DNA from 3 places in the Dermacoccus sp. BD5 genome. Region 2 is predicted to be linked to each of the others. Evidence: riboswitches for the same ligand, from Rfam matches in the RefSeq annotation. Region 2 holds a riboswitch; each other region holds the start of a gene.

Region 1 (9,827 bases), on a different contig from region 2:
GCGTGTTCGCGTCGCTGGTGGAGGCGAGCACGTACGTCGCGCAGCACGTGCACTGGTACAACCATGCCCACCACCACAGTGGGATCGCGCTGTACACGCCCGCGCAGGTGCACGACGGGTCGTGGAAGATGCTGCACGCGCGCCGCCAAGTCAGCCTCGCCTACTACCAGGCGCGTCACCCCGAACGTTTCCGCGGCCACCGCGCGCCAGTGCCCGCCCCGAAAGCGTGGGCCGGAATCAACCATCCCGGCCCTGAGTGACTCACCACAGGTTGACATCCACCGCCGTTCGCGAATGTGGACGTAGATCGCAGATGGGGCGGAGACAAGAGTCGGTGAGGGGCGGAGTCGAGTTGCTCCACCCCCCACCGTTGCGAACCCGTCAGTCCTGGGGCGTGGGGGTTGCCAAGGCGTCGGCGGTGTCGGGTTCGACGTAGACGCTGCGTCCGAGCTCGACGAACGTCTTCGACATCTGCTGCATGCCCTCACGGGCCTCGCTCTCGCTGACGACGCGCTGCTGGGCGCCGGCGTCACCGAAGCGGTCGCGCACGTCCTGGCTGATGCGCATCGAGCAGAACTTCGGCCCGCACATCGAGCAGAAGTGTGCCGTCTTCGCCGCCTCGGCGGGCAGCGATTCGTCGTGGAACTCGCGCGCGGTGTCGGGGTCGAGCGACAGGTTGAACTGGTCGTTCCAACGGAACTCGAAGCGCGCCTTGCTCAACGCGTCATCCCACGCCCGCGCGCCGGGGTGGCGCTTCGCGACGTCGGCGGCGTGCGCCGCGAGCTTGTACGTGATGACGCCGGTCTTGACGTCATCACGGTTCGGCAGCCCGAGGTGCTCCTTCGGCGTGACGTAGCACAGCATCGCGGTGCCACCCATCGCGATCGTCGTCGCGCCGATTGCGGAAGTGATGTGGTCGTAGCCGGGTGCGACGTCGGTGACGAGCGGGCCGAGCGTGTAGAACGGCGCGCCGTCACACCACTCCTGCTGCAGGCGCACGTTCTCCTCGACGAGGTCGAGCGGCACGTGCCCGGGGCCCTCGACCATGACCTGGACGTCGAACCGCCATGCCCGCTTCGTCAGCTCGGCGAGGGTGCGCAGCTCGGAAAGCTGCGCCTCGTCGTTGGCGTCGGCGGTGCAGCCGGGGCGCAGGCCATCACCGAGGGAGAAGGCGACGTCGTAGCGGGCGAAGATCTCGCACAGCTCGTCGAAGTGGGTGTAGAGGAAGTTCTCCTCGTGGTGCGCGAGACACCAGCCGGCCATGATCGAGCCGCCGCGGCTGACGATGCCCGTGATGCGCTCGGCCGTCATCGGCACGTAGCGCAGCAGCACGCCGGCGTGGATCGTCATGTAGTCGACGCCCTGCTCGCACTGCTCGATGACGGTGTCGCGGAAGATCTCCCACGTCAGCTTGTCGGCCTCACCGTTGACCTTCTCGAGGGCCTGGTAGATCGGCACGGTGCCGATCGGGACGGGGGAGTTGCGGATGATCCACTCGCGCGTCGTGTGGATGTCGTCACCGGTCGACAGGTCCATGACGGTGTCGGCGCCCCACGTCGTCGCCCACGTCAGCTTGTCGACCTCCTCGGCGATCGACGACGTCACGGCCGAGTTTCCGATGTTCGCGTTGACCTTGACGAGGAAGCGACGCCCGATGATCATCGGCTCGCTCTCCGGGTGGTTGACGTTGGCGGGGATGATCGCGCGTCCGGCGGCGACCTCGTCGCGCACTAGTTCGACGGCGCAGTTCTCGCGCGCGGCGACGAATCGCATCTCGGGGGTGATCAATCCCTTGCGGGCGTAATGCATCTGGGTGACGACGGCACCGTCCTTGGAGCGCAGCGGTGCGCGACGTTCACCGCGCCACTCGTGGCTCGCCTCACCGCGTCGGACGGCCGAACGGCCGTCGTCGAGCAGGGTGCGCTCTCGGCCGGCGTACGTCTCGACGTCGTCCCGTGCGGCGATCCACTCGGCGCGAAGGGGCGACAACCCGACCTCGGGGTCACTGCCCGGGCCGGAGGTGTCGTACAGCTCGACGGGAGCGTTGGCCGCGCCGGTGCCGGGGGAGTTGTCGAGGATGACCTCGGTGTAGGGCACGCGCAGGCCGTCCGCGTCGCGGTACTGCTTGCGGCGAGCGTCCGATCCGTCAGCGGGGGTGGTTGCGCGCGTCTGAACGGGGGCCGACGCCGGCGACGTGGCTGCTCGGTCGGTGGTGGCCGCGAGGTCGCGGGAGTTGAACGTCGTCATGATGGTGCCTCCTTCGGATCGGACGAAGGCACGGCAAGACCCCACGCAGCAGGCGTCGACGAACGTCGGCACCGAACGGAGGATGAGCGACCATAGGGTCTCCTTGGCTGCCTGCGCCGGCATGATCCGGGTCAGGTCGGGTAGCGGTCGGAGCAGTATCAGCTCCCTCTCAGCCCTGTTCTCAGGACTCCCACGAAGGACGCTTCTGACTATGGCACATCCCGGCAGACGAACGTGACGGAGGGGTGGGGGGGGGGGGGGGGGGGGGGGGGGGGGGGGGGGGGGGCGGGGGGGGGGGGGGGGCGGGGGGGGGGGGGGGGGGGGGCGGCCCCCCCCCCCCCCCCCCCCCCCTCCCCCCCCCCCCCCCCCCCCCCCCCCCCCCCCGGCGGGGGGGCCCCGGCCCGGCCCCCCCCCCCCCCCCCCCACCCCTCCGGTCACGAGTCGTGCTCAGCCGTGCAACATCTCTTCCATCGTCGGCACCGCGACGAACGGATCGCGCGCCCGATTTCGCGTCTCGGCAAGCGTACGAACCGAGTTCGACGATGTTCTCGGCGCTTCCCCATTCTTGGACACGCGCGCGTCAGAACCGCCGTTCACCACCACGTCTGCTCCGCCGAGCATGCGCTCTAGCTGCTGCGTCAACTCATCCGCAGCCTCGCTCGCACGCGCTTCCAGGCCTCGCCTGGCCCAGTCGTCGGGCGCGGCGTAGACGGCCGTCGGCATGACGAGCGCCTTCATGTACGCGAACAGCGGTCGCAACGCGGTGTCCGTCACCAGTGAGTGTCGGGCGGAACCGCCCGTCGCGCCGACGATGACGGGCACGCCGCTCAGCACGCCGCCTGCAGTCGCGTCCCAGAACGACTTGAACAAGCCCGTGAAGCTCGCCTTGTACGTCGGCGTCACCGCGACCACGGCGTCGGCCGCGCCCAGTACCTCGTAGGCGTCCGCGAGCGCCGGGGGAGCGAACCCCGTCAACGACGCCGTCGTGATGTCGTGCGCCAGCGCCCGCAGGTCGATCCGCTCGACGACGACCTCGCTGCCCTGCTTCCGCGCACTCTCGACAACCGCGTCGCTCAGCAGCTGGGCGAGACGATGCGTCGACGATTCCTCACTCAGCCCACCGCTGATCACGGCGAGGCGTGCCGTCCAGTTCGTCATCGTGTCTCCTTCGTCTCGTTGTTCTGAGTTTGGGCCGAACGCCGCCGCCGGCGTCGCCCGCCGGCCCGGTCAGCCGAGTTGTCGGCGAACCGGGCTGATGCTCAACGGTCTTCGGCGCGCGTTCCCGTCACGTCGTCGGTCTTCGGAGCGCGCGGCACACCTGCCTCGACGCGGCCCATCTGCCCGGCGTCAGCCGAGGGCGTGTCGGTCGTCTGGGCAGCGCGCGCAGCCAGCAGGCTGGCATGCGTCGGGGCATCAGGCACGCCGGCGGCGCGTCGGACGTCCATCTCGGCGCGCAGCTGCGGCACGACCTTCGTGCCGAGCAGCTCGATCTGGTGCATGACCTCGGCGTGCGGCAACCCGGCGTGGTCGATGAGGAACAGCTGACGCTGGTAGTCACCGACGTAGTCGCGGAAGCCGAGCGTGGCCTCGACGACCTCGTCCGGCGTGCCGACCGTCAGCGGCGTCTGACGCGTGTAGTCCTCCAACGAACCCGCCCCGCCGTAGACCGGCGCGTGATCGAAGTAGGGGCGGAACGTCTCCATCGCCTTCGCCTTCGACTCGGCCATGAACACCTGCCCACCGAGGCCGACGATCGCGTCCTGCGCCCGGCCGTGACCGTAGTGCTCGAAGCGCTCCCGGTAGAACTGCACCATCTGCGCAGCGTGCTGCGGCGGCCAGAAGATGTGGTTGTGGAAGAAACCGTCACCGTAGTAGGCGGCCTGCTCCGCGATCTCGGGGCTGCGGATCGAGCCGTGCCAGACGAACGGCGCGATGTCGTCGAGCGGGCGCGGCGTCGAGGTGAAACCCTGCAGCGGTGTGCGGAACTTGCCCTCCCACGTCACGTTCTCCTCGTTCCACAGGCGGCGCAGCAGCGCGTAGTTCTCGATGGCGAGCGGGATGCCGTCGCGGATGTCCTTGCCGAACCACGGGTAGACCGGGCCGGTGTTGCCGCGCCCCAGCATGAGGTCGACGCGGCCGCCGGCGAGATGCTGCGCGTAGGCGTAGTCCTCGGCGATGCGCACCGGGTCCGTCGTCGTGATGAGCGTCGTCGACGTCGACAGGATGATGTTCTTCGTCACCACCGCGAGGTTCGCCATCAGCACGGCCGGGTTGGCCGGTGCGACGAACGGCGGGTTGTGGTGCTGGCCCGTGGCGAAGACGTCGAGGCCCACCTCGTCGGCGAGCTTCGCCATCTCGACGGTGTTCGCGATGCGCTCGTGCTCGCTGACGGTGCGCCCTGTCGTCGGGTTCGTCGTGACGTCACCGACGGTGAAGATGCCGAACTGCATGAGGGCCTCCCTTGATCCATGCATTCATGTAGTTGAAAATGCAACTACTTGCGGAACGGGACGGCGCGGCCGGTTATTCCAGCTGCGCCCCCGGTGACCCTGGCCCTGCGCGGCCCAACCGCGACTCCCGTACCCATCTGCGATTTTCGTCCACATTCGATGGACGTTGGTGAATGAGCGGTTGTCGTCAGCCTCGTCGCGGGGGCGGACGCAGTGCAGGAGGCGATAGATGCCCGCAACGCGCAACTCGGACGGTGGCTGCCGCTTCGACGACCGGCCCGAACGGTCATCCTTCAGTCGTCATCGACGTCTCCGAGGTCGCCGGTGGCGCGGGGATCGAGCGCGAGACGCGCCGCGTGTTCGGGCAGCGGCGGGGGAGTGCCGCCCCATTCCGGGCAGAGCGCCTTGTGATCGCACCACGAGCACAAGCGCGACTTCTTGGGCCGCCAGTCACCCGTCTGAGCACAGCGCTCGATCGCGCGCCACAGCGCCTTGAGCTTGCGTTCGAGCGCGAGCAGGTCGGCCTCGTCGGGTTGATAACGCAGGAACTGACTGTTGCCCAGGTAGACGAGTTGCAGCATGAGCGGCATGACGCCCCGCGTGCGCCAGATGACGAGCGCGTAGAACTTCATCTGGAACAACGCCTTGCCCTCGAACAGCTCCGACGGCGACCGTCCCGTCTTGTAGTCGACGACGCGGATCTGCCCGCCGGAAGCGACGTCGAGGCGGTCGATGTACCCGCGCAACGTCAGCCCGTCGAGGTCGGCCTCGACGTAGAGCTCGCGCTCGGCGGGTTCGAGGAACTGCGGGTTCTCCATCGCGAACCACTTCTCGACGAGCTTCTCCGCATCACGCAGCCACGCCGCGAGATCGTGCGGTGTGCTGCCCGCGAGTTCGGCCAGCTCCGGTTCGTCGGTGAGCATGTCCTCCCAGGCATGGGGGACGAGGTCGAGCGCCCGCTCGAGCGTGCGCTTCGGGGCGTCGACGTCGAAGATGCGCTCGAGCACCGAATGGACGAGCGTCCCCCGCGACGCTGCCGCACTCGGCGACTCCGGCAGCTTGTCTATGACGCGGAAGCGATAGAGCAGGGGGCACTGCATGAAGTCCGAGGCGCGCGACGGAGACAACGAAGCGGGCATCCGAGAAGTCTAATCGGCCCGGCGCACGAGGCCCACATAGTCTTGGGGCATGCCCGAGCCCACACCCGGCCTCAAGATCGCCTCGCTGCGCGGCGTGCCCGTCTACATCGGACGCACGTGGCCGATCATCGCCGTCATCATCGTCGCGATCTTCGGCCCGCAGGTCGCCTCGCTGCACCCCGAATGGGGTTTCGGCGCGTACGTCGTCGGCATCGGGTACGCGTTGCTGCTGCTGCTCAGCGTGCTCGTCCACGAGGCGGCGCACGCCCTCGTCGCACAGGCTTGCCATTACCGCGTCACGCACATCGTCGCCGACCTCATGGGCGGCCACACGAGCTACGACACCCCCGACGCGACGCCCGGACGCAGCGCGCTCGTCGCCGCCGTCGGGCCGCTGTCGAACGCGGCGCTCGCGGTGATCGGCTTCCTCGGCCACCGCGCGAGTGACGGCGACGGCGCCGTGCCGCTGCTGCTCGGGGCGTTCGCGTGGAGCAACGCGTTCGTCGCGGCGTTCAACGCGTTGCCCGGTCTGCCGCTCGACGGTGGGTTCCTCGTCGACGCGCTCGTGTGGAAGCTGACGGGCAACCGCGCCACGGGCATGAAGGCCGCCGGCTGGTGCGGACGCATCGTCGCCATCGGCGTGGCCGCGTGGGCCGTGCTCGGGTTCGTACGCGCGCCCGGCTCGTTGTGGAGCCTCGTGTGGCTGCTGTTCATCGCCTCGTTCCTCTGGCGCGGCGCGAGCGTCGCCGTAAACGTCGGCATCAACCGCGAGTTCCTCGGCGGCATCCGAGTCGCCGACGTCATCCGCCCCGCCGTCGCCGTCCCCGCGAGCACGCCCGTCGCGGCGCTGCCGGAGACGGGCGACACGATCGTCCTCATCGACGCAGACGGCGCCGCGAGCGCCCTCGTCGCGCCCGGTGCGCACGTGCGGGTGCCCGTGGATCAGCGCCCACACGTGCCCGCGAGCGCCCTCGGAGAGGCCCTGCTGCCGCATGCGGGCGCCGTCATCTCATCACCGCAGGACGACGTGATGGCGATCCTGCCCGCGTTCGAGGGCGATCCGACGCCGGGTGTCGTCACCGTCAGCATGCCGGTGGAAGGGCAGCCCGCAGCTGCCGACTCCCCGGTCGCGCTGCGACTGGTCGGCATCGCGACGCTCGCCGACCTTGAGCGTGCGATGCAGCGTCACGCGAACGAGAGCGGCACCATGCCGCGGGGCGCCTAGACTTGCTCCCCATGAGCGAGAGCGATCAGACCCCCGCCCCGTCGACCGGCGCCGATTACCGCCGCGGCCCCTTCCGGGAGGGCGAGCGCATCCAGCTCACCGACCCCAAGGGGCGCATGCACACGATCACGCTGACGCCCGGCAAGCAGTTCCACACCCACCGCGGTCACATCAAGCACGACGACCTCATCGGTTCGCCCGATGCGGTGACGGTGACGAACACGGCGGGCGTCGAGTACCTCGCGGTGCGTCCGCTGCTGAGCGACTACGTCATGTCGATGCCGCGCGGCGCGGCCGTCGTCTATCCGAAGGATGCCGGGCAGATCGTCACGATGGCCGACATCTTCCCCGGCGCACGCGTCGTCGAAGCGGGCGTCGGTTCGGGCGCGTTGTCGATGTCGCTGCTGCGCGCCGTCGGTGAGGACGGGCGCCTGTACTCGTTCGAGCGTCGCGAGGACTTCGCCGCCATCGCCGCGGGCAACGCGCGCGAGTTCTTCGGCGTCGACCACCCGGCGTGGAGCATCACCGTCGGCGACCTGGTCGAGGCGCTGCCGCAGACCGTCGAGTCGGGCACGATCGACCGCGTCGTGCTCGACATGCTCGCGCCCTGGGAGTGCCTCGACGTCGTTCACGAGGCGCTCGCGCCCGGCGGCGTGCTCATCTGTTACGTCGCGACCGCGACGCAGTTGTCGCGCGTCGCCGAGGCCGCGCGCGATCACGGCGGCTTCACCGAGCCGAACGCGTGGGAGAGCCTCGTGCGCGGCTGGCACCTCGAAGGCCTCGCCGTGCGCCCCGAGCACCGCATGCACGCCCACACCGGCTTCCTCATCTCCACGCGCCGCCTCGCCGACGGCGTCGCCGCGCCGCTCGTCAAGCGCCGCCCTGCCAAGGGTGCCTACGGTGACGACGGCGCTCCCGCCAGCGCCCCGGAGCCCACGCCCGACGACGCGTGGACACCCGAAGCCGTCGGCGAACGCCCCGTCTCCGACAAGAAGATGCGCAAGCTCGTGCGCTCGTTCGAGAACACCCCGACGGCACAGGCGCTCGCGGGCGATGACACCGCACGCGCCCCTGAGTCGGCCGGGCCGGCGGGCTCTGACGCCGCTTCGGTGGCGCAGGCGAGCGCCGGCTCGGCCGCCGACGCGGAGACGTCCGTCGCTGCTGAACCGGATGCTGCCGCAGAGAACGCCGAGGCGCCCGTCGCAACCGATCAGGACTGACGCGAGGGTCGTCTCAGACGTCGTCATCGAGGCACGAGCCAGCCATCAGAGCCTCGTCGAACGAGCACGATCCACTTGGGTCGTGCTCGTTCGTCGTCGCGGGTGTGCGCAGGTCGATAGGGTGGAACGAGTGGCTGCTCGGGCCGCGCTTCGGTGCGCACGAGGAGCCAGACGGCTCTGACGAGCACCCCGAAGGCGAAGGAAACGGTGATGAGCGGCCCGAAGTTCGACCCGACGGACCGGACGTCGTCCTCGAACGACACGTCATCAGGCGCGACGTCGCCCGCCGACGTCCTGCGGCTGCGTTCGCAGTTGACGACGGTGTCGTCGCAGAACGAGCGTCTCGTGCGCACGCTCAAGGATGCGCGCGACCAGATCGCGTCGATGAAGGGTGAGATCGAACGTCTCGCGCAGCCGCCGAACAACTACGCCACCGTCATCGCGGCGCATGACGACGGCAGCGCCGACATCTTCTACATGGGCCGAAAGATGCTCGTGTCGTTCTCGCCCGCGATCACGATCGAGGAGCTCGTGCCCGGCCAGGAGGTCATGGTCAACGAGGCCATGAACATCGTCAGGGTCGTCGGGTTCGAGCGCGCAGGCGAGACCGTCACGCTCAAGGAGACGCTCGAGGACGGCCGCCTGCTCGTCGCGACGGGCAACGACGAGGAACGTGTCGTCCGTACCGCCGGGCCGCTCGCGGACGTGACTGTGCGTCCCGGCGACACGCTGCTCATGGAGGCCAAGAGCGGTTTCGTGCTCGAACGGCTGACGCGCGCCGAGGTCTCCGACCTCGGGCTCGAGGAGGTGCCCGACATCGACTACTCCGACATCGGGGGCCTCGCCGGGCAGATCGAGACGATCCGCGACTCCGTCGAGTTGCCGTTCCTGCACGCCGATCTGTACGCCGAGCACCACCTGCGTCCACCGAAGGGCGTGCTGCTCTATGGCCCGCCTGGGTGCGGAAAGACGTTGGTGGCCAAGGCGGTTGCCGCGTCGCTCGCGAAGCAGGTCGCGGCGAAGCAGGGCAACTCGGACGCGACGAGCTACTTCCTCAACATCAAGGGCCCGGAGCTGCTCAACAAGTACGTCGGCGAGACGGAGCGTCACATCCGCGTGCTGTTCCAGCGAGCGCGCGAGGTCGCGAGTTCGGGCACGCCCGTCGTCGTGTTCTTCGACGAGATGGAGTCACTGTTCCGCATCCGTGGCGCCGGCGTCAGCTCGGACGTCGAGACGACGATCGTGCCGCAGCTGCTCGCCGAGATCGATGGCGTCGAGAGCCTCGAGAACGTCATCGTCATCGGCGCGAGCAACCGCGAGGACATGATCGACCCGGCCGTCCTGCGCCCGGGGCGCCTCGACGTCAAGATTCGCATCGAACGCCCCGACGAGGTCGCCGGGCGCGACATCTTCGGCAAGTATCTGACGCCGGCCCTGCCGTTCCACGCCGACGAAATCGCCGCGCACGACGGCGATCCGTCGAAGGTTGCGGCGTCGCTCATCGACATCGCTGCGGGGGAGTTGTATGCCCGCGACGACGCGCACG
Region 2 (9,827 bases):
CGGTGATGTGTGTCACACTCAAGAGGCAGATGGCGGGGCGGGCAGCGCGCCGACGAGTGACGGGGGAATTCTGCGATGCAGACACTGACGCGACGTGGCGCACTTCGACACGCCGGCCTCGCTGCGGCGACGACGGCCCTCGTGATCGACGGGACGCCGCAGGCTTTCGCAGCGGTTCCTGCGTCGAGGCAGGTGGCCCGTGCGGGGGCAACGTCGGTCCTCGTGCGACGGACGACCGCGACGCTTTCCTACCGCGTCAACGTGCGCGATCAGCCCACGCTGGAACCGCGCGCCCGGATCGTCGGGACGCTGGCGAGCACCACGACGCTGACAGGCTCTTACGACGCGAGCGGCCTGTGGTTCCGCATCGCCGAGGGTGCGTTCAAGGGGCGGTGGGTGACGTCCGCAGTCCTCGTCGCGACGACGGCGCGCGCGGTGAACGGCCGTCTGCCGATGTCGGCCGTCACGCGACTGCCGAGCTGGAGCGTCAACGTCAGCAACCTGCCGCACGAGCCGCGGTATCTCTCGCGCGCGGCGGCCGTCGGATATCTCGGACTGGCCGCGGCTTTCAAGGCTCGTTTCGGTGTGGCGCTGACGATCACCGAGGCCTACCGCACCCTGAGCCGTCAGCAGCTGCTCTACCGCACTCTCGGCTACCCCCGCGCGGCCGTCCCCGGCACCTCGAACCACGGGTTGGGCAACACGATCGACTTCGGCATCGCCCGCACGAACGCGATCAACTCGCCTCTGTACTTCGGGCGTTCTCACGACGTGTGGCTGACGGCCAACTCCAAGCGCTGCGGATTCGACCGCCCCGACTACATGGATCGGCGCGGGTCCAACCCCGAGTGGTGGCACTACAACTTCGTCGGGTGACGACGGTGACGGAGGTTGCAACCGCTGGGTGAACCGCGCCGGCCATCAGCTGCTCGACGATTACGCGTCTGCGCGAAGCATGTGCCGCACATTCGTCGTGCAGGTGCGTGATGCTCGAGCGGCTATCGGGGCGGGTGGCGGTTGCCGTCAGTCGACACGCGTCGGCCGCCAGCACCCGTGGGGTACCGGCGGCCGAGATGATGCGTGTGAGGCCGGTCGCGATCAGCCGTGCGGCGTCAGCGTCATGTTGATCGTGTTGCCGGGGCCGGCCACCTGGCTGTTGACGAGGCTCGTGGACAGGCCGCAGTTGGCGAAGTTCGGGATGGTGAACGTGCCCGAGAGGTTGATCGGGTCGAACAAGCCACCCTGCTTGCCCGTCACGGTCAGCGTGATGGGGCTGCTCGTGCGGCAGTTCTTGCCGACGAGGTTGATGAGGCCCTTACCCGTGGCCGAGACATCCTTGATGTGGAGGTTGACCTTCTGGGTCTGCACGATCTTGTGCGTGTTCGGGTCGATCGTTCCGACGGCCTTGCCGACGGGTTCCTGCGAGATCGTCGCGATGGCGATCTGCAGCTTGCCGAGCTTCACCGGCATCTTGAAGTCCTTGAGCATGATGTCGGAGCTCAGGTCACCCTTCTCGACGTGGAGGGTGGAGAAGGTGAAGCCGGTCGTCGTCGAGGACTGCCCGGACTTCTTGATCGTCGTCGTCGCCGACGTGTCGTAGCCGAGGTTCCAGATGGTGTCCTTCGTCGTGTCGCTCGTCGCGGCCTGCGCGCCGGGCGCAGCCATCGTGACGGTGCCGGCCACGGCGGTGGCGACGAGGGCGATCTTGGCGGTACGGCGTGTGGTGAACATGCTCATCCTTCGATAGTCGATGTGAACCGAGTCACGACGTTAACAAGATCATCACGGCGTCGCCACCGGTTCGAGCTGATTTCACCCACTCAACTTACTTTCTCGTAACCACCAACGTTACTTCCGCGTATCCACGCGGGGGCATGAGTGACGAGGAGGCCCGCGACGCAAAGCACGAGCGGGACGACGGCCGAACGGCCGAGCCACTGCGTCACGGTGGGCAGCCAGAACGGGTACAGGCCGGGCAGCACGATCGACGCCGAATAGACGCTGCCGTAACCGCGCGAACGTCGCGACTCGGGGAAGTGTTCGGCGAGGTAGGCGCCGACCGGGCCGTAGGCGGAGACGGTGACGATCTGGACGGTCGCGACGGCGATCGTCGTGGCGACGATGCTGCCCGATGACGCGGCATGCATTGCCACGAGATAGGCGGCGGGGGCGGCGATGCAGGCCAGTGCTCCGAACGCCATGAAGAAGCGTGAACGGCCCACACGCGTCGAGACGGCACCCGCCGCGGCCATCGTCGGCGCACTGACGGCCGTCGCGACGAGCATGACGAGCCCGACGTCATGGGGGGAGAAGTGCGGGCGCAGCGAACTCGTCAGCACCGAGACCCCCATCATCGTGAACAACCACAGCCCCGTCATGAGGGTGAACAATGCGGCCACGACACGGCCCGTCACGCGCTCTTCCTCGTCGTCGGTCGCGTCGTGCGCGGCGGGATCGCGATTGTCGGATTCGTGGGGAGAGTGGCTGTGACCTGCCGGCCCGGCGTGCGCTGACCTCGCGGTGAGGGCCAGGATCAACGGCAGGAGTGCGCCGACGACGAACAGCAGGCGCCACCCCCACGTGGTGTACGCGCCGCCGAGTGAGGCCGTCAGCATCATCGTGGCGGCAGCGATGGTGGCGTTCGCGAGGGGTGACATCGCCATGACGAGGCCGCTCAGGTGGCCGCGTCGTTGCGGCTCTGTGAGCGCGAGGGCGCGGGGGATGGCCGCGGAGTACTGCCCGCCGAGGAAGAATCCGGCGGCGAAGCGCAACGCCAGGAGAGCGGCCACGGCCCACGTCGAGGTGTGCAGGGGGAGCGTCACCATGAGGCCGGTGCACACGCTCAGGCCGAGCAGTGCGCCGCGTGACACGCGGGCTCGTCCGCGACGATCGGCCAGGGTGCCGAGGGCGAACGCCCCGAGGGGGCGGCCCAGGAGTGTCGCGGCGAAGACGGGGCCGTCGGGAATCGTCGAACGCGTCGACAGCACCCCACCCAGCGCAATGACGGGCAGGAAGATGTCGAACTGGTCGACGAAATTTCCGACGAGGGCGCTGCGGCGGGCCTCGCGCCGTTCTGGGGTGGCGGCGGCCGGCGTCAGGCGCGGCGCATCGTCGTGGGCAGGGGAAGGGGCAGGCGTCAGGGTAGCCAGGATCGAACACTCCCTACGGCGGCATGAACCGCATCAGGTTGGACGGTCGGCATGGCGATGCCCTCTCAGCCCGCGCCTCGGGCTCCCGTGTGACGGGCTCAGCATGCCACAGAGCACCCGGCTTCGGGGGCGTGTCTCGCGCCGGTCTGCGGGTCTCGTGGGGCGGTCATAGAATAGAACACGTGTTCGAACAATGGGGTACGCTGGGGTCATGTCGGACGAGGTGAACACCGGCCCTCCGGGCTGGCCGAGAGGTGTGCCGCCGCCGGGTGTACCGGGGTGGCAGGAGGCGGCGACGCAGTGGCTGCTCGATCAGTGCCCCTCGGATTTTCGGGCCTACGACGCATGGCGCCGTCACCCGGTGGCGCTCGCTTGGGTAGCGACGTGGCATGTCGACGCTCAACTCGGCGCGATGCGCGAGTCATATCGCCGCATCCGCGTCGACCTCGCTGACGAGCTGCCACCGCGCGCGGTGCCGCAGGTGATGGAGCACCTGTCCGCGGAGGGGCTGCGGTTGCGTGCCACGGCGCGCGCCGTCCGTCTCGTGCACGAGGCGATGCGCGGCAAGACGTTCGTCCCTCGGCTGTGATGCGCCGGCGTTCGGGGCGGGTGCGTGGGCGGGCAGAGTCCCGGCCTTTGATCTCCGACGGCGCTACCGGCTCCGACGGGGGCGCGACGGGAGGGTGCCCCCGCCCGCATGGCGGCTGCGCGGTCGACGACCTAGACTCAGGAGACTGCACTTTCGAAAGGCTGAGTGAGACGTGACGCTGCTGGAAACCATCTCGGGTCCGGACGATCTCAAGCGAATCCCCGCCGAGGAGCTCGACGCGCTCGCCGCCGAGATCCGTCAGTTCCTCGTAGAATCCGTCTCCAAGACGGGCGGGCACCTGGGCCCCAACCTGGGTGTCGTCGAGTTGAGCATCGCGATGCACCGCGTCTTCGACTCGCCGAAGGACACGTTCGTCTTCGACACCGGCCACCAGAGTTACGTCCACAAGCTGCTGACGGGGCGTCACGACTTCAGCAAGCTCAAGAAATCCGGCGGATTGTCGGGTTACCCGAGCCGCGAGGAGTCCGAGCACGACGTCGTCGAGAACTCGCACGCCTCGACGTCGCTGAGCTGGGCCGAGGGCATCGCCAAGGCGCGCCGCCTCAAGGGTGAGAGCGACCGTCACACCGTCGCCGTCATCGGTGACGGCGCCCTGACCGGCGGCATGGCGTGGGAGGCGCTCAACAACATCTCCGCCGACGCCGACCTGCCGCTCGTCATCGTCCTCAACGACAACGAGCGCTCCTATGCCCCGACGATCGGCGGGATGGCGCACCACCTCGCGACGATGCGCACGATGCACACCTACGACCAGGTGCTCGACTGGGGCAAGAACCGCCTGCAGGCGACGCCGAAGGTCGGGACGAAGATGTACGAGGCGCTGCACGGCGTGAAGCGTGGTCTCAAGGACATCGTCTACCCCGACACGGGCGTCTTCGAGAGCCTCGGCATCAAGTACCTCGGCCCGATCGACGGACATGACGAGGCGGCGGTCGAGGCCGCGCTGCGCCGCGCTCGCGACTACGGCCGGCCGACCCTCGTGCACGTCATCACGCAGAAGGGCCGCGGCTACGAGCCCGCGTTCTCCGACGAGGCCGACCAGTGGCACGGCATCGGCAAGTTCAACCCCGAGACGGGCCTGCCGTTCGAGGTGAGTGGCCGCATCTGGACCGACGAGTTCAGCGATGAGATGGTCGCCCTCGGCGCCGAGCGCGACGACATCGTCGCCATCACGGCTGCCATGCTCATCCCCGTCGGGCTCGACGGGTTCGCGAAGAAGTACCCCGAGCGCGTGTTCGACGTCGGCATCGCCGAGCAGCACGCCGTCACGATGGCGTCTGGGTTGTCGTACGGCGGCCTGCACCCCGTCGTCGCCGTCTATGCGACGTTCCTCAACCGCGCGTTCGACCAGCTGCTCATGGACACCGCACTGCACCGTCAGGGCGTGACGTTCGTGCTCGACCGTGCCGGCGTCACCGGCTCCGACGGCGCCTCGCACAACGGCATGTGGGACATGTCGATCTGCTCGATCGTGCCCGGCCTGCACCTCGCCGCCCCGCGCGACGGCGCACAGGTGCGCGAACTGCTGCGCGAGGCCGTCGACATCGACGACGCGCCGAGCGTCATCCGCTTCCCCAAGGGCGACGTCGCCGACCCGCTCGTCGCCGAGAGACGTCTCGGTCGCCTCGACGTCATGCGTGAACCCGACGGCGGAGACGGCGTGGACGTGCTGGTCGTCGGTGTCGGGTCGATGGTCTCGACGGCACTCGGCGTCGCCGATCTGCTCACCGATCAGGGCCGTCGCGTCCAGGTCATCGACCCGCGCTGGACCTACCCGGTGGCCGACGAACTCGTCGACCTCGCCCGCGCCGCGGGCCGGGTCGTCGTCATCGAGGACAACCTCGTCGAGGCGGGCGTCGGCAGCGCCGTCGCGCGACGCCTGCGTGAAGCCGGTGTGCGCACGCCGCTCGACACGTTCGGCATTCCCAAGGAGTTCCTCGTCCACGCCTCGCGCGGCGAGGTGCTCGCGACCGTGGGGCTGACGGTCGCCGACATCGTCGACGCTCTCGGGCGCGACGACGCAGCACTCACGCGCGCCGATGCGTACGACGGTGGTGCACACGCGCCTGGCGGCGGTGCAGGCACCCGCGACGGTGACGCAGGCACGCAGGCCGCGGGACGTGATGCCGGTGCGACGGGTGATCTCGGGGACGCCATGCCGGTCGCCGCTCACGCCGACATCCACTGAGCGGTCGAACGACGTGGTGAAGTCACCCGATCTTCCTGTTCTCCCCGGCTCTGATCAGGTCGCGCCCGCGAGCGCGATCTGGAGCAGTGAGACGTGGCGCTGGGAGGCTGTGCGCTGGATGGACACGGCCCTCGCGCGGCGCGGTCTCGAACGTGTGCCGACGACGCCGTTGCAGCCGCGGGTGCGTCCCTGGTCGACGGTGCTCGTCGCCGAGACGACCGATCAAGGGCGCGTGTGGTTCAAGGCGACGAGCCCGGAGATGAGCCCCGAGGCCGCCATCCTGCGCGCGTTGCGTTCCGTCACGCCCGACGCGGTTCCGGTCGTGTGGGCCGACGACCCCGAGCGCGGCTGGCTGCTCATGCCCGATCAGGGCCCGGTGCTGCGTGACGTCCAGCGTGACGACGACGCCGTCAGCCTCATGTCGTCCGTGGTGCGACGCTACGCGCGACTGCAACGCTCGTCGACGCGGGTCGTCGATCAACTGCGCGACGCGGGCGTGCCCGACATGTCGCCGCGCGAATCGGCTCGCCGGTGGCAACGCCTTGGGCTCAAACCCGACACGACACGTGAGGTGCGCCGCGCCGCGCAGCGGCTCGACGCCGTCGGGTTGCCGCTGACCATTCAGCACGACGACCTGCACGCCGGCAACGTCTTTGCCGACGGCACCTCGGCGGGCGCTCACGACGCGCGCATCTTCGACTGGGGCGACGCGAGCGTCGGCAACCCGCTGTGCTCGCTGCTCGTCCCGCTCGAGCGCATCGGCGAGGGCCTCGACGACGACGCCGCCCGCGCAGCCCGTGAGCGCATCCTGCGCGCCTACCTCAGCGTGTGGAGCGACGTCGTCTCGAGCACTGCGCTGAGCGCCGCCGTCGACGACGCCCTGCTCATTGCCCGGGTCGGGCGCGTCTTCACGTGGCAGCGCGCCCTGACGCGCGCGAGTGCCGACGAGCGGCACGCGTGGGGTGTGCACGGACGCCGGTTGATCGCCGAGATCAACCGTTCCCTCGGGCATGCGCCCGAGCCGTCGCACGACTGACGCATCGCGCTCGCGAGCCGTCAGAGCTTGGGCGTCAGCACCTCGACGCGGTTGCCGAACGCGTCGCGGCAGTGGAAGCGTTCGTAGCCGTCGAGGGTGTGGCGCTCGGCCCAGTTAACGTCGAAACCGGCGCCCTCGATGCGCGCGGCAAGGGCCTCCAGGGCAGCTGTCGATTCGACGACGAGGGCGGGGTGGGCCCTCTTGGCGGGGACGAACGGTTCGTCGATCCCGACGTGGATCTCGGCCGCGACGGCGCCGTCGTCAGCGAACGCGCGGAACCACGCGCCGCCGCGCTGTGCGAGCGCGCCGGGTTTGGCGACCTCGTCGAGGCCGAGGGCATCGCGGTAGAAACCTCGGGCGTCGTCCTCGCGACCCTCGGGCATCGAGACCTGGACATGATGCAACGTGAGCATGAGGCGCCTTCCGGTGAAAGTATCTTGACGTAAAGATACTTTCGCCGGATACCCGCCGTGTCAACGATTCTCGACGGTCGCGGCTCAGCGATCGCGCCTCGCCACTTCGGCGCACCCCCAACCACGTGCGTCCAGCACACCGCACCTGGCCTCTGCACGGTCACGCCATCAAAGACGAGGTCCGCGCTGCAGGCTGACGAAACCAAGCGATCGCCCGTCGAGCCGCTCTGCTCAGCCCCATTCACCCCGTTCGACGAGGACGTCCTTGAGCACGTCGGCGCGGTCGGTGATGAGGCCGTCGACGCCGAGGTCGAGCAGACGCTCCATGTCGGCGCGTTCGTTGACCGTCCACACGTGGACGTCGAGCCCGGCGCCGTGCAGGGCGCGCAGGAGTCTTGGCGTCAGCACGCGCAGGCGGCCCTGACGTTCGGGGATCTGCACGGCGTCGATGCCGTGCGCAAGGCGCGCGACGAGGGGCGAACCGAGCACCGGCAGGTGCGCCGCGAGCCACAGCGCGATGGTGCGCGACTGCCCTGGCGATGAACGGACCGGTCGCGTCAGGCCGGCGAGGACGGCTCGGCGCCGCGCGTCGGAGAAGGAGGCGATGCGGACGCGATCGTGCGCGCCGCACCGTTCGATGCACTCGATGAGCGGTGTGACCGCCCCGGCCGATTTCACGTCGATGTTGACGCATACCTGCGGCAGTTGCGTCAGCAATTCCTCGAGTCGCGGGATCGGCTCGTGCCCGGCGATGCGCGCCCGTGCGACCACCTCCCACGGCAGGTGCGCGATCGTGCCGGCCCCGTCGCTCGTGCGGTCGAGGGTCGTGTCGTGGAAGGCGACGAGCACCCCTTCGACGGTCGCGTGCACGTCGGTCTCGACCCACCGGTAGCCGAGCTCGGCGGCAGCGCGGAACGCCGCCATCGAGTTCTCCAGGGCATGCGAGGTGCCACCGGAGAAACCGCGGTGGGCCAGGGCGACGGGCCGCGACGCGAGATGTGAGGTTGCCTTGGTCATGAGCAGCGGTCCTCACGTGAGACGGGAGACGAAACGGGTTCCCGCATCGTGCCACAGCCGGGCGTCCGGGGTGCTCATTCGGCATCGCGGCCATCAGCGGTGTTCGGTCGGTAGGCGGCATCGTCCAGCACGCACGGTCGCGGCAGACCCCTGCGGACCGAACTCGATCGCGAGGAGATCCAACCGAGTACGGGCCAGTAACAACTTGAGATGTGGTCTGCGATCCGGAAGAGTCGTGACTTCCGACCACACGATGGACACCAGGGAGGACATCGCATGCAAGACGAAGAACCGAAGGCCGACGGCCCGCCGGGCGCCACCCCGGCAACGGCGATCACCGACGACGGCGCTGCGCCGGAGACGAAAACCACAGCCGCGCAGACGCCCGAGGAAGCGGCGCGCCACGAGAGCGAGTCGTCGGACCCTCTGCCCTCCGATCTGTTTGACGCCGCGCAGATCGCCGAGGACGACGACGACGAGGTCATCGCAGAGAAGTTGCGACGCCAGGGCGTGCGCCTCGGCAAGGGCGGAGTCGCGCCACGCGTCTTCTGGCCGGCACTCATCGTCATCCTCGCGGTGGCCGTGCTCGGCGTCGCCTTCCCCGACGGCACCGGTGAGGTGCTGACGAACATGCAGTCATGGATCGTCACGAACTTCGGCTGGTACTACATGCTCGTCATCGGCGGGTTCATCGCCTTCGCCGCCTTCATGGGTCTCAGCCGCTACGGCTCGATCAAGCTCGGCAACGACGACGAGAAGCCCGAGTTCGGGGTCTTCTCCTGGTTCGCCATGCTGTTCGCCGCGGGCATGGGCATCGGCCTGGTCTTCTACGGCGTCGGTGAGCCACTCACCTACGCGACGACGATGCCGAAGCCCGGCTGGCCCGAAGGCGAGGCCGAGCGTTCACAGCTCGCGATGGCGCAGACCTTCGTCCACTGGGGTCTGCACCCGTGGGCGATCTACGCCGTCATCGGGCTGGCCCTCGCGTACGCGATCCACCGTCGCGGCCGCCCCATCTCGATCCGGTGGGCTCTCGAGCCGATCCTGGGCGAGCGCGTCAAGGGTTGGATGGGCGACCTCGTCGACATCCTGGCCATCTTCGGCACCGTGTTCGGTGTCGCGACATCGCTGGGTCTCGGCGTGCAGCAGATCGCCTCCGGTCTGAAGTCCATCGGCATCCTCGACAGCACGGACAACACGACCCTCGTCATCCTCATCGTGTGCATCACGTTCCTGTCGACGCTGTCGTGTGTCTCCGGCCTCGGCAAGGGGATCAAGTGGCTGTCGAACATCAACCTCAGCCTCGCCGGTCTGCTGCTCATCTCGGTGCTGCTGCTCGGCCCGACGCTGTTCCTGTTCCAGAACCTCACCGAGGCGCTCGGTGCCTACCTCGCCAACGTGCTCGGCATGACCT
Region 3 (9,827 bases), on a different contig from region 2:
CCGGCGGAGCGCGGGAACGACGCGGTCGCGGACGCCCGCGGGGCTGATGGTGTTGAGGTAGATCTTCGTGCTGCCCTCGAACCCGGCGAGGTTGGCGATGCGCCACTTGAGCACGACGTGCCAGGGGATCTCGACGTCGCTCATGGACGGCGGACGGTGGTGCCACTCCTCGTTGCACGGCACATCGGTTCCGGTCGCGGCATGCATGGCGTGGACGAGGTCGGCCATCGCGTGACGTTCGTCGTCGGTCATGAGCCATGGCTCGCACGTGCCGGACGTCGACCAGATCTCGATGCTCGGGTAGCGGTGGCCGAACCCGGCGAAGGCGATCGCGTGAGCGTTCTCCGCGACGACGAGATCGTGGCTGCGCGCGTAGGCGATGAGTTCCTCGAACACGCGCGGATCGCGACGCGCCGCATCGATGTCGAGGTCGGTCGAGGTGCCGAACTCGTCGATGCCGACGATCTGCTTGTGCAGGTGGTCGAACGACGCGCCCGCCGGCTTGAGCCAGTTCTGGAAGGCCGCGACGTAGCGCACGTGCGGGTTCGTCGCGTACAGCTCGGCCATCGCGTCGATCGTCAGGTCGAGGTATTCGCGGTGCTCGGTCGGCGTCAGGGCGCCTGACGAGGCGAGCTGGTCGCTGCGCGTCGCGCCGTCGACGTAGTGGCGGCGGCCGACGATGACGTCATGGGTGCTCGCGAAGAAATCGCCTGCAGCGTCGAGGAGTTCGGCGTCCGTGGCGCCCTCGGCGCGCTTGCCGAGACGCACCCGCGCGAGGCGCAACAGGTGTTCGCGCCCTCCGTCAGCAGCCTCGTAGGCGCGGCGGCGGGCCTCGATCGCGTCGTCGAACGTGTAACCGTGATTGGCCTGCCAGTAGTCGACCGACATGATCTCGAACAGGTTCGGGATGCGGCGGAACTCGGCGACCTGCGACGTCACCTCGGCCGGCGTCAGACCACGCAGTCGGACGAAGCGCGGCCCCTCGGCGGAACCTGCGGCGAGGACGGAACGCACCTTCTCCGGCGGCGTCTCGAGGTAACGGTCGGAGCAGAATGCGCAGGACGCCGTGAAGTCGTGCGGTTCGAGGTCCTTGACGCCAGGCGGGACGAGCCCGAGGGGACGGTCGCCGCGGCCTGGCACCGTCCACACCTTCGTACCGCTCAGCGGGTTGACCTGCTTCGTCGTGCCGTCGGCCATCGTGCGGATGAACTCGGTCGGCTGCTGGCTGGCGTCGGGCGTCATGACTCCAGTCTCACCCACGGCGCCGCGCCCCGTCTCCTCTGCGGGCAAGTGCACCTGGGTGCACTTGCCCGCAGAGGCATGGGGCTGCGCGACCGGGCGCGGTTCTGCGCAGGTTGGCGTAACTCTGCGCACGGTGGCGCGGCCGTCGACGATCGCGTCAGGGCGCTTCGAGCGTCGCACCGGGCCGCGATGCGGGCGTCAGCGCTGGATCCAGGTGTCCTTCGCGCCGCCGCCGGCCGAGACGTTGACGATCATCGTGCCCGCTGGGGCGACGCGCGTCATCGCTCCCGGTGCCGTGACGGCGACGGTGCGCGAGGCGTCCTGCTCGTCCGGGCGCTGCAGCACGAACGCGCGCAGGTCGACATGGCTCGGCGCGAACGAGCCGTCGACGAGCGTCGGCAGGGTCGACAACGGCACGATGTCCTGCGCGACGAAGCGCTCCGGCGTCTCACGGATCTCCCGACGGCGCGTCTCCAGCTCGTCGGCCGAGCACTCCGGGCCGACGGTGATGCCGCTGCCGCCGTAGCCGTCGATCGGCTTGACGACGAGTTCGTCGAGGCGATCGAGCACCTCCTCGCGCTGGTCCTCGCGGGCGCACAGCAGCGTCGGCACCTGCGCGAGCAGCGGCTTCTCGCCGAGGTAGAAATCGATGATGTCGGGCACGAGCGCGTACGTCGCCTTGTCGTCGGCGAGGCCGTTGCCGGGCGCATTGACGATGGCGACCGCGCCCGCCGCGAGCACGTCACGCAGCGCGTCGCCGAGCGGACGACCGTCCGCGCCCTTCGCTCCGAACAGCTCGGTCTCACCCATGCGCGGGTTGAGCAGGTGCACGCGGTGACGTTCGCCGCCGTCGAGGCGCCACAGCTTGCCGTCGTCGACGACGAGGGCGTCCGCCGTCACGATGGCGGCGCCGACCTGGCCGCTCACGAGGTTCTGCTCGTACCAAGTCGTGTCCGTCGGGCCGGGGGAGACCATGCACAGGCCGATCTCGCCCCCGGCAACGCCACCGTCGACGAGTCTTGCGCTCGCGACGAGCGACTCGTGCAGCAGCCCGTACGTCCGGGTCGGGTGCTCGAGCGTCTCGGCGGGCGGCAGGATCTCGGCGAAGTGGTTCTCGAGCACCTCGCGGTTGATGTGCGTCATGCCGAGCCCGCCGGGCATGCGCAGGTTGTCCTCGAGCACCATCCACTCGCCGGACGCGGGCGAGACGAGGTCGAGGCCGCAGATGCCGGCGCGGACGAAGTCAGCGGGCACCCGCTGGCCGTCCTTGGACCAGCCGGGCGAGCGACGCAGCATGTCGGCGTCGACGCGGCCCGCCTTGATGATCTCGCCGGGGCCGTAGACGTCGCGCAGGAAGAGTTCGAGCGCACGGACGCGCTGCTCGGCGCCGGCGCTGAGCTCGGCCCAGCGCTCGGCCGAGATGATGCGCGGCACGATGTCGATCGGGTACGGGCGGTTGCCGTCCTCGGAGTTGATCGTCACGCCGAGCTCGGTCAGGCCCTTGCCGGCCGCTTCGAGGCGGCGCGACACCTCGTCGGGCCCGAGCGTCTCGATGCGCTCGATGACGGCCGCGTAGTCGGGGCGCAGCTCCGCATCGTCGGTGACGGATTCGTCGTGCACGCCCGGGGTCTCGGGTTCGTGCTCGCGGTATTCGCTGAACGCCTCGGGGACGATCTCGCCCTCTGCGCCCTCGTCGTTCGTCGCGTTCGTGCCCTGTGCGGTGGTCATGGGCACGACGTTACGGCAGACGGCTCACGTGCGCTCGCGGACGAGGCGGGCGGGTTCTGGTCCGTCGCGCGGAGGTGGGCGGATCTCGGGCGATGGCGGGCGAGGTGAGGGGCCGCATGGGTGAAGCAGGGCTGATCGGTCACGTGCGGTCGTGGACGAAGCGGCCCAGGGTCTGCGCGTTGGCGACGGCGGCGCAGTCGATGTCGTTGTTGAAGTACGCCCAGACGGTGCGTCCCTCGGTGAGCCAGCCGTTGATGCCGGTTGCCCATGCCTTGACGGTCATGCGGAACCCGCCGGGTAGGCGGCGGTGCCAGCCCTCGAGGCTCGTGAGTGCCGGCCAGCGGTAGTAGCTGGCGTTGAGTTCGACGGTGTCGAAGAGGTTCGCCGCGTAGTACTCGAGGCGCACGCGGTCGGCGACGCCTGCGGGGTGGACGGTGCCTTTCCAGGCGGCTTACGTCCCCCCTGACGTGCCGAGGCGCAGTTGCGCTCGGGTGGCCGTGCTCATGTCGTCAGATGCCACCGGAGCGCGGCGTGACGTTCGGCCGGGACGTGAATGTGGACGATGTTCGCCGAGGTGGACGTGAATCGCAAATGTGGACGTGATTCGTCGGTGTGGACGAAATTCGCGACGCTCAGTGATGCGTCGGCCCGAGACACGCGAGGAGGGCCAGGCAGAACCTGACCCTCCAAGCGGACGGCTCCATGCGCGACATGGACGCCCCCGAGTCTGCTGCACCGAGCGTGGGAGCCGAGCCCGCGAGGCTCCCACGCCGGAAAGCGGACGAAGGGGAATTACTTCATGACGACGACGGGCGCCTGGCTCTTGCCCTTCTGGGCTTCCTTGGCTTCTTCTTCGGCGCGCTTGACGAGGGCCTGCGGCGGGTGGCCGGCGGACTTGGTGAAGTAGTCGGCGGCGCGGCGTTCGGCGTACATCTTCGCGGCGGCGAGTGCGCCGGTGGAGATGGCGGCGTAGATCGCGGCTTCGATGATGCTGGCGTTCGGGTCCTTCGCGCTGCGCGGGCTCTTGCCGGTCGTCATCTTCCACGTCTTGGTGGCGGTGGTCGTCGCGATCTTGCTCGCGACGATGCCGGCGCCCATGCTCAGCACCTTCCACACGAGGTTGCCCATGGTGTTTCCCCTTACGTGTCGTCGGCCGTCGTGAGGCGTCGTCGAGCCTCGGGCCGTTGATGTCTTGGGTCCATCCTCGCGCGTGCATGTGTCGCTGCGCCAGTCGGCATGGTCATCGGCCCGGTCTGACGGGGGTGGGCGTCGTGGCGGTCGCCTCTTGCACGGGGGATCGGGCGTCGGCGTGAGGTGCGCACGAGCCGTCAGCGGGGATGCCGGAGTGCGAAGCGGGCCGAAGCGTGTCGTCCGTCGGTGGTCGGTGCTAATCTCGCGCTCGAACGACAGGGGAGCGCAGTGTGCGCTGAGATCGTGCCGCACCCGGCACCAAACCCTCGAACCTGACCCGGTTAGCACCGGCGGAGGAAGTCGAGTTCTCACTCGTCGCGCGTACGTGCGGGCGACGACGTCCCTCACTGGCCGTGAGGAGGAACGTTCACATGATGTCTCGTGGTGGCCGCGCCGTGCTGGCGCTCGCGTGCGTGGGTGCGCTGGCGGCGTGCAGCGTCGACAACAACTCGTCGGGGTCGAAGTCGAGTTCGGCGGGCGGCTCGGGTGCGTCGGGTTCGGGCGCGTCGAAGACGGTCACGTTGGTGACGCACGAGTCGTGGGCGCCCGACAAGAACGTCATGGCCGAGTTCACGAAGCAGACGGGCTACACCGTCAAGGTCGTGAAGTCCGGTGACGCCGGTGAGCTCGCGAACAAGCTCGTGCTGAGCAAGAACAACCCGCTCGGTGACGTCGTGTTCGGCATCGACAACACGTTCGCCTCGCGTGTCGCCACGAACGACGTCCTCGAGCCGTACAGCCCGAAGGGCGCGCCTGCGTCGGCGTCGAAGTACGAGCTGCCGGACGGCCAGGGCAAGGGGCAGCTGGCGCCGATCGACACCGCGTCGGTGTGCGTCAACGTCGACGACGCGTGGTTCACGAAGAACCACAAGACGAAGCCCGCTTCGTTCGACGACCTCGTCAAGCCCGAGTACAAGAACCTCATGGTCGCGCCGGGCGCGTCGTCGAGCTCGCCGGGCATGGCGTTCTTCCTCGCGACCGTCGGCCACTACGGCCAGGACGGCTGGGAGGCGTACTGGAAGAAGCTCATGGCGAACGGGCTCAAGCTGACGTCGGGCTGGAGCGACGCGTACGAGGTCGACTTCAGCGGCAGTGGCAAGGGCAAGCGTCCGATCGTCGTCAGCTACGACAGCTCGCCGGCGTTCACCGTCGACAAGGCGGGCACGTCGACGACGTCGGCGCTGCTCGACACGTGCTTCCGATCGACCGAGTACGCCGGTGTGCTCAAGGGGGCGAAGAACCCCGACGGCGCGAAGGCGCTCATCGACTTCATGAACGGTGCGAGCTTCCAGAAGTCGCTGCCCGACTCGATGTACGTCTTCCCCGTCGACTCGAACGTCGAACTGCCCAAGGCGTGGGCGGCGAACGCGAAGCAGCCGACGAAGCCGATCGAGGTGTCGCCCGCCGACATCGACAAGAACCGTTCCGAATGGCTGACGAAGTGGAAGGACGTCACGTCCAAGTGACGCCCGAGCGATGAACGGCACCCGTGATGGTCTGCGTCGCGGCGCACGAGCCCGGGGCGCTCGCGCGCCGTTCGTCATGGCCGCGCTTGCCGTCGTCCCGCTCGTGTTCCTCGCGATCTTCTTCGCGTGGCCCGTCGCAGCGATGGCGGTGCGTGGGCTCGCGCCGGGTCGGCACGTCGATCTGGGCGGATTCACGGACGTCCTGACGCGCCCGCGCATCCTGCGCGTGCTGTGGTTCACCGTGTGGATGGCGGCGCTCGCGACGGCGTGCTCGGTGCTGCTCGGTGTGCCCGTCGCGCACGCCCTGTACCGGCTGCGCGTGCCGGGGGCGGGGGTGTGGCGCGCGCTCGTCGTCCTGCCGTTCGTCCTGCCGACGGTCGTCGTCGGCGTCGCGTTCCGGTCGCTGTTCGCCGACGGCGGCCCGCTTGCCTGGTTGGGCTGGGACGGCTCGTGGCAGCCGGTGCTGCTCGCGATGGTGTTCTTCAACGTGTCCGTCGTCGTGCGCACCGTCGGGCCGATGTGGGCGTCGCTCGACCCGCGCACGGCGGAGTCGGCGGCGGCACTCGGGGCATCACCGCGGGAGGTCTTCCGGACGGTGACGTGGCCGCAGCTGCGCCCCGCCGTCGTCAGCGCCGCGAGCGTCGTGTTTCTGTTCTGCTCGACGGCGTTCGGCATCGTCCTCATGCTCGGTGGCCTGCGCTACTCGACGCTCGAGACGGAGATCTACTCCCTCACCGTCGAATTCCTCGACCTGCGAGCCGCGGCGGTGCTGTCGGTGACGCAGTTCGTCCTCGTCGCGGCGCTGCTCGTCGTCAGCGAACGCTCGCGCATCGGGCGTCATGACGAGCGGGTGCGGCGTGGCGTGACGCAGCAGACGGCGCTGCGACGTCCTGGGCGCGGTGACGTGGCTGCCCTGACGCTCACCGCCGCTGTCGGGGCGCTCATCCTGGCGCCGCTGGTGACGCTGCTCGTGCGCTCGCTGCGTTCCGATGGCGGCTGGACGGTGCAGCACTATCGCGGATTGGGTGACCTCGGGGTCGTCGGTGCGCTCTCGCAGAGCTGGCGCATCGCGATCGACGCTGCGTTGCTCGCGCTCGTGCTGGGGGTGTGCGTCTGCGTCGTCGTGTCGTGGCGCGCGGCGAGCCCGAAGGGGCGGAGTGTCGTCCGGCTGCTCGACGCGGCGTTCATGCTGCCGCTCGGCGTCTCGGCCGTGACCGTCGGTTTCGGTTTCCTCATCACGCTCGACCGGCCGCCTCTCGACCTGCGTTCGTCGTCAGCGCTCATTCCGATCGCGCAGGCAATGGTCGCGCTGCCGCTCGTCGTGCGCACGCTGACGCCCGTGCTGCGCTCGCTGGACCCCCGTCCGCGCGAGGCGGCCGCCGCGCTCGGGGCCTCGCCGGTCCGGGCATGGATGACGGCGGATCTGCCGGTGCTGTGGCGACCCTTCGTCGCGGCAGCCGGGTTCGCGCTCGCGGTTTCGCTCGGCGAGTTCGGCGCGACGGCCTTTCTCGCGCAACCTGATTCGCCGACGTTGCCCGTCGTCATCTACCAGCTGATCGGGCGCCCCGGTGACGCCAACTTCGGTGGCGCGATGGCAGCGTCCGTCGTGCTCGCAGCCGTGACTGGCCTCGTCATGGTGGCCGTCGACAAGATCGGCGGCGTCGCCGCAGGGAGGATGGGCTGATGGTGGGACGACCCAGGCGAGGCGACGCCGGTCCGGCGTGGGCTGGTGGGGCGCCGGTCGGTGAAGAGCGGGCCAACGGGATGCCGTCTGGTGGAGAGAGGTCCGACGGGTTGCGAGCCGGTGGGACGCGGTCCGAGGGGATGACGTCTGGTGGCGAGCGGGCCGATGGTGAGCGGGCCGCGGAGGCGGCGCGCGGGCTCGTCGTCAGCGGCGCCCGCGTGACGTTCGCCGGCCAGGAGTCACCGGCGCTCGACGACGTCGATGTCACCGTCGACGCCGGGCGCGTGCTCGCCGTCCTCGGCCCGAGCGGCTGCGGCAAGTCGACGCTGCTGCGCGCCGTCGCGGGGCTGCAGCGTCTCGACGCGGGGCGCGTCAGCTTCGACGGCGACGACGTGACGCGTGTGCCGACGCACAAGCGCGACTTCGCGCTGATGTTCCAGGACGGCCAACTGTTCGGGCACCTCGACGTCGCCGCGAATGTCGCCTACGGGCTGGCGCGACGTGGTGTGGGGCGCGCCGAGCAGGCCGCACGCGTCGGGCAACTGCTCGACCTCGTCGGGCTGCCTGGCTACGAGAAGCGTTCTCCCGCAACGCTGTCCGGCGGTCAACAGCAGCGTGTGGCGCTCGCGCGGGCCCTCGCGGTGCGACCGCGGTTGTTGCTCCTCGACGAGCCGCTCTCGGCCCTCGACAGAGGCCTGCGCGAGCGGTTGTCGACCGATCTGCGGGCCATCCTCACGGCCGAGAGCGCTACCGCACTGTTCGTCACGCACGATCACGGCGAGGCGCTCACCGTCGCCGACGACATCGCCGTCATGCGCGACGGACGCATCGTCCAGCACGGTGCCGCGCGTGAGGTGTGGGCCGCGCCGTCCGACGAAGACACCGCCGATTTCCTCGGCTTCACGACGACCCTGGACCCCGACGAGGCGGCAGCGGTGGGCCTCGCGCCGGGGCGTTGGAAGTTGCGTCAGAGTGCGCTACGGGTGGTTGCGACAGGAACGGCGTCCGGCTCCTCTTCGGGGGACGGTGTCGCAATGCGTGACGCCGGGGCGACACATGGTTCCTCGTGGGGCGAAGCGGCCGGAGCGCGTGACGCCCGGGCCCCCCGCGCGCTGGCGGCGAGCATCGTGCACAGCGCGGTGGCGGACGAGTTGACGCGCGTGAGCGTCCGGCTCGATGCGCTGCCCACGCTGGAGCTGGCTGCCGTGGCCTACCCCGGCGACGTCGAACCGGCCGCGCTCGAGCCCGGCGCCCGCGTCGGCGTCGTGCTCGACGCCTCCCAGGGCGTGCAGTTCACCCACTGAAGATTCCCGGGCAACATCGCGCGTCAGAGCTTGCGGACCGTCAGGCTCTGCGCGATGCGTCCGACGGGGCCGTGGACGTCGTGCAGTGACGTCATCGTGACGCCGAGCCCGCTCTCGCCCATCGCGACGGTGGTGTCGAATCCCGTTGCGGTGGGGTCGGGTTGGCGGAAGAGGTGCACCGTCAAATCGACGTTGGGGTACATCCACTCGCGCGGATCGACGCGGACGGCGATGCCGTTGGCGCCGTCGATGACGGAGAGGAAGTGCGTCGTCGGGGTGACCTGTTCACCCATGACGATCGGCAGCTGCGTGCGCAGCCAGACGCGGTGTCGGCCCGGCACGTAAGGTTCGGCCTCGTAACCGTCGAGGGAGTGGATGAAGCCGCCCGGCCACATGCTCGACATGCTGTAGGGGGTGCATTCTTCGAGGGGCGGCATGGTGGGCACGTCGGCGCCCGCCACCGGTGAGGAATCCTGCTTCGACAGACGCCACGCGCGCCCGACGATGATGGTTCGTCCGTCGACGCTGAACGTGGCTTCGACGAGTTCGATCGTGCGGCCGGGGCGAATCGTGCGCACCGACACGAGCGTCGGACGCAGCGGGATGAAGCCGAGGACGTCGAAGGTGATCTTCGCAAGCTGCATGTCGTCGCGCGGCTCGTGCTGTTCGATGCAGTGCACCATGAGCCCTGCCGACGCGGCGAGGTGCTGCTCGCCCTCGTTCCAGGCGCCCTGCACGTGGATCGTCGGATCGAACAGGCGCGCGCCCTCGGGGGCTCCTTCGGGGGTCTCGAGGCGGGGGATGAAGTAGGTGTCGACGTCCTCGCGCGGCGTGAACGCAGGAAGCTCAGGTGCATCAGCTGGCATGCCCTCACCCTACCCATCTGGTGTGACCTGGATCGCTTCGGTGGCGGCGCCGCGTACCCATCTGCGATTCCTGTCCACATTCAATGGCTCGAGCGGGTCAGACGCGCGTGGAGCCTGGCCCAGGCAGCTGCGGCAGGGGGAGGGTCTCGAGCCACTCGGCGATGAGGGCGCCCACGGGTTCGACGCCGGCTGCGGCAGCCACCTCGTCCGCGAGCCGCACGAACTGCTGCGTCGTCACCGTCTTGCCGGTGTTCTCGGACACCCATCGCTGCAGCAGCGTGAAGAACGCGGCGTCACCCATCGTCAGGCGAAGGGCGTGCAGCGTCAGCGCTCCGCGCTTGTAGAC

The links. Region 2 has a riboswitch for thiamine pyrophosphate ahead of NQ706_RS00175 (MFS transporter). Riboswitches for the same ligand answer to the same signal wherever they lie in the genome.
Region 1: another riboswitch for thiamine pyrophosphate. It lies ahead of thiC (phosphomethylpyrimidine synthase ThiC); the one in region 2 lies ahead of NQ706_RS00175 (MFS transporter).
Region 3: another riboswitch for thiamine pyrophosphate. It lies ahead of NQ706_RS03080 (thiamine ABC transporter substrate binding subunit); the one in region 2 lies ahead of NQ706_RS00175 (MFS transporter).

What each region holds. Positions count from the first base shown of each region.
Region 1 is NZ_JANJER010000020.1:19-9,845, forward strand. Features, by position in the region: partial or broken gene NQ706_RS12250 (IS3 family transposase) at 1-260, shown strand, start outside; gene thiC (phosphomethylpyrimidine synthase ThiC) at 382-2,247, opposite strand; TPP riboswitch at 2,337-2,451, opposite strand; gene NQ706_RS12260 (CE1759 family FMN reductase) at 2,695-3,405, opposite strand; gene NQ706_RS12265 (CE1758 family FMN-dependent luciferase-like monooxygenase) at 3,507-4,697, opposite strand; gene NQ706_RS12270 (PD-(D/E)XK nuclease family protein) at 4,991-5,836, opposite strand; gene NQ706_RS12275 (site-2 protease family protein) at 5,886-7,061, shown strand; gene NQ706_RS12280 (tRNA (adenine-N1)-methyltransferase) at 7,073-8,281, shown strand; gene arc (proteasome ATPase) at 8,492-9,827, shown strand, end outside.
Region 2 is NZ_JANJER010000001.1:33,970-43,796, reverse strand. Features, by position in the region: gene NQ706_RS00185 (D-alanyl-D-alanine carboxypeptidase family protein) at 223-876, shown strand; gene NQ706_RS00180 (hypothetical protein) at 1,099-1,737, opposite strand; gene NQ706_RS00175 (MFS transporter) at 1,821-2,987, opposite strand; TPP riboswitch at 3,143-3,248, opposite strand; gene NQ706_RS00170 (hypothetical protein) at 3,361-3,738, shown strand; gene dxs (1-deoxy-D-xylulose-5-phosphate synthase) at 3,911-5,947, shown strand; gene NQ706_RS00160 (phosphotransferase family protein) at 5,964-6,983, shown strand; gene NQ706_RS00155 (VOC family protein) at 7,004-7,396, opposite strand; gene NQ706_RS00150 (glycerophosphodiester phosphodiesterase) at 7,628-8,413, opposite strand; gene NQ706_RS00145 (BCCT family transporter) at 8,690-9,827, shown strand, end outside.
Region 3 is NZ_JANJER010000002.1:314,844-324,670, forward strand. Features, by position in the region: gene NQ706_RS03060 (DUF4921 family protein) at 1-1,242, opposite strand, end outside; gene NQ706_RS03065 (circularly permuted type 2 ATP-grasp protein) at 1,441-2,970, opposite strand; partial or broken gene NQ706_RS03070 (DUF72 domain-containing protein) at 3,110-3,385, opposite strand; gene NQ706_RS03075 (DUF4235 domain-containing protein) at 3,763-4,098, opposite strand; TPP riboswitch at 4,369-4,477, shown strand; gene NQ706_RS03080 (thiamine ABC transporter substrate binding subunit) at 4,533-5,627, shown strand; gene NQ706_RS03085 (iron ABC transporter permease) at 5,638-7,311, shown strand; gene NQ706_RS03090 (ABC transporter ATP-binding protein) at 7,452-8,615, shown strand; gene NQ706_RS03095 (thioesterase family protein) at 8,639-9,481, opposite strand; gene NQ706_RS03100 (M1 family metallopeptidase) at 9,579-9,827, opposite strand, start outside.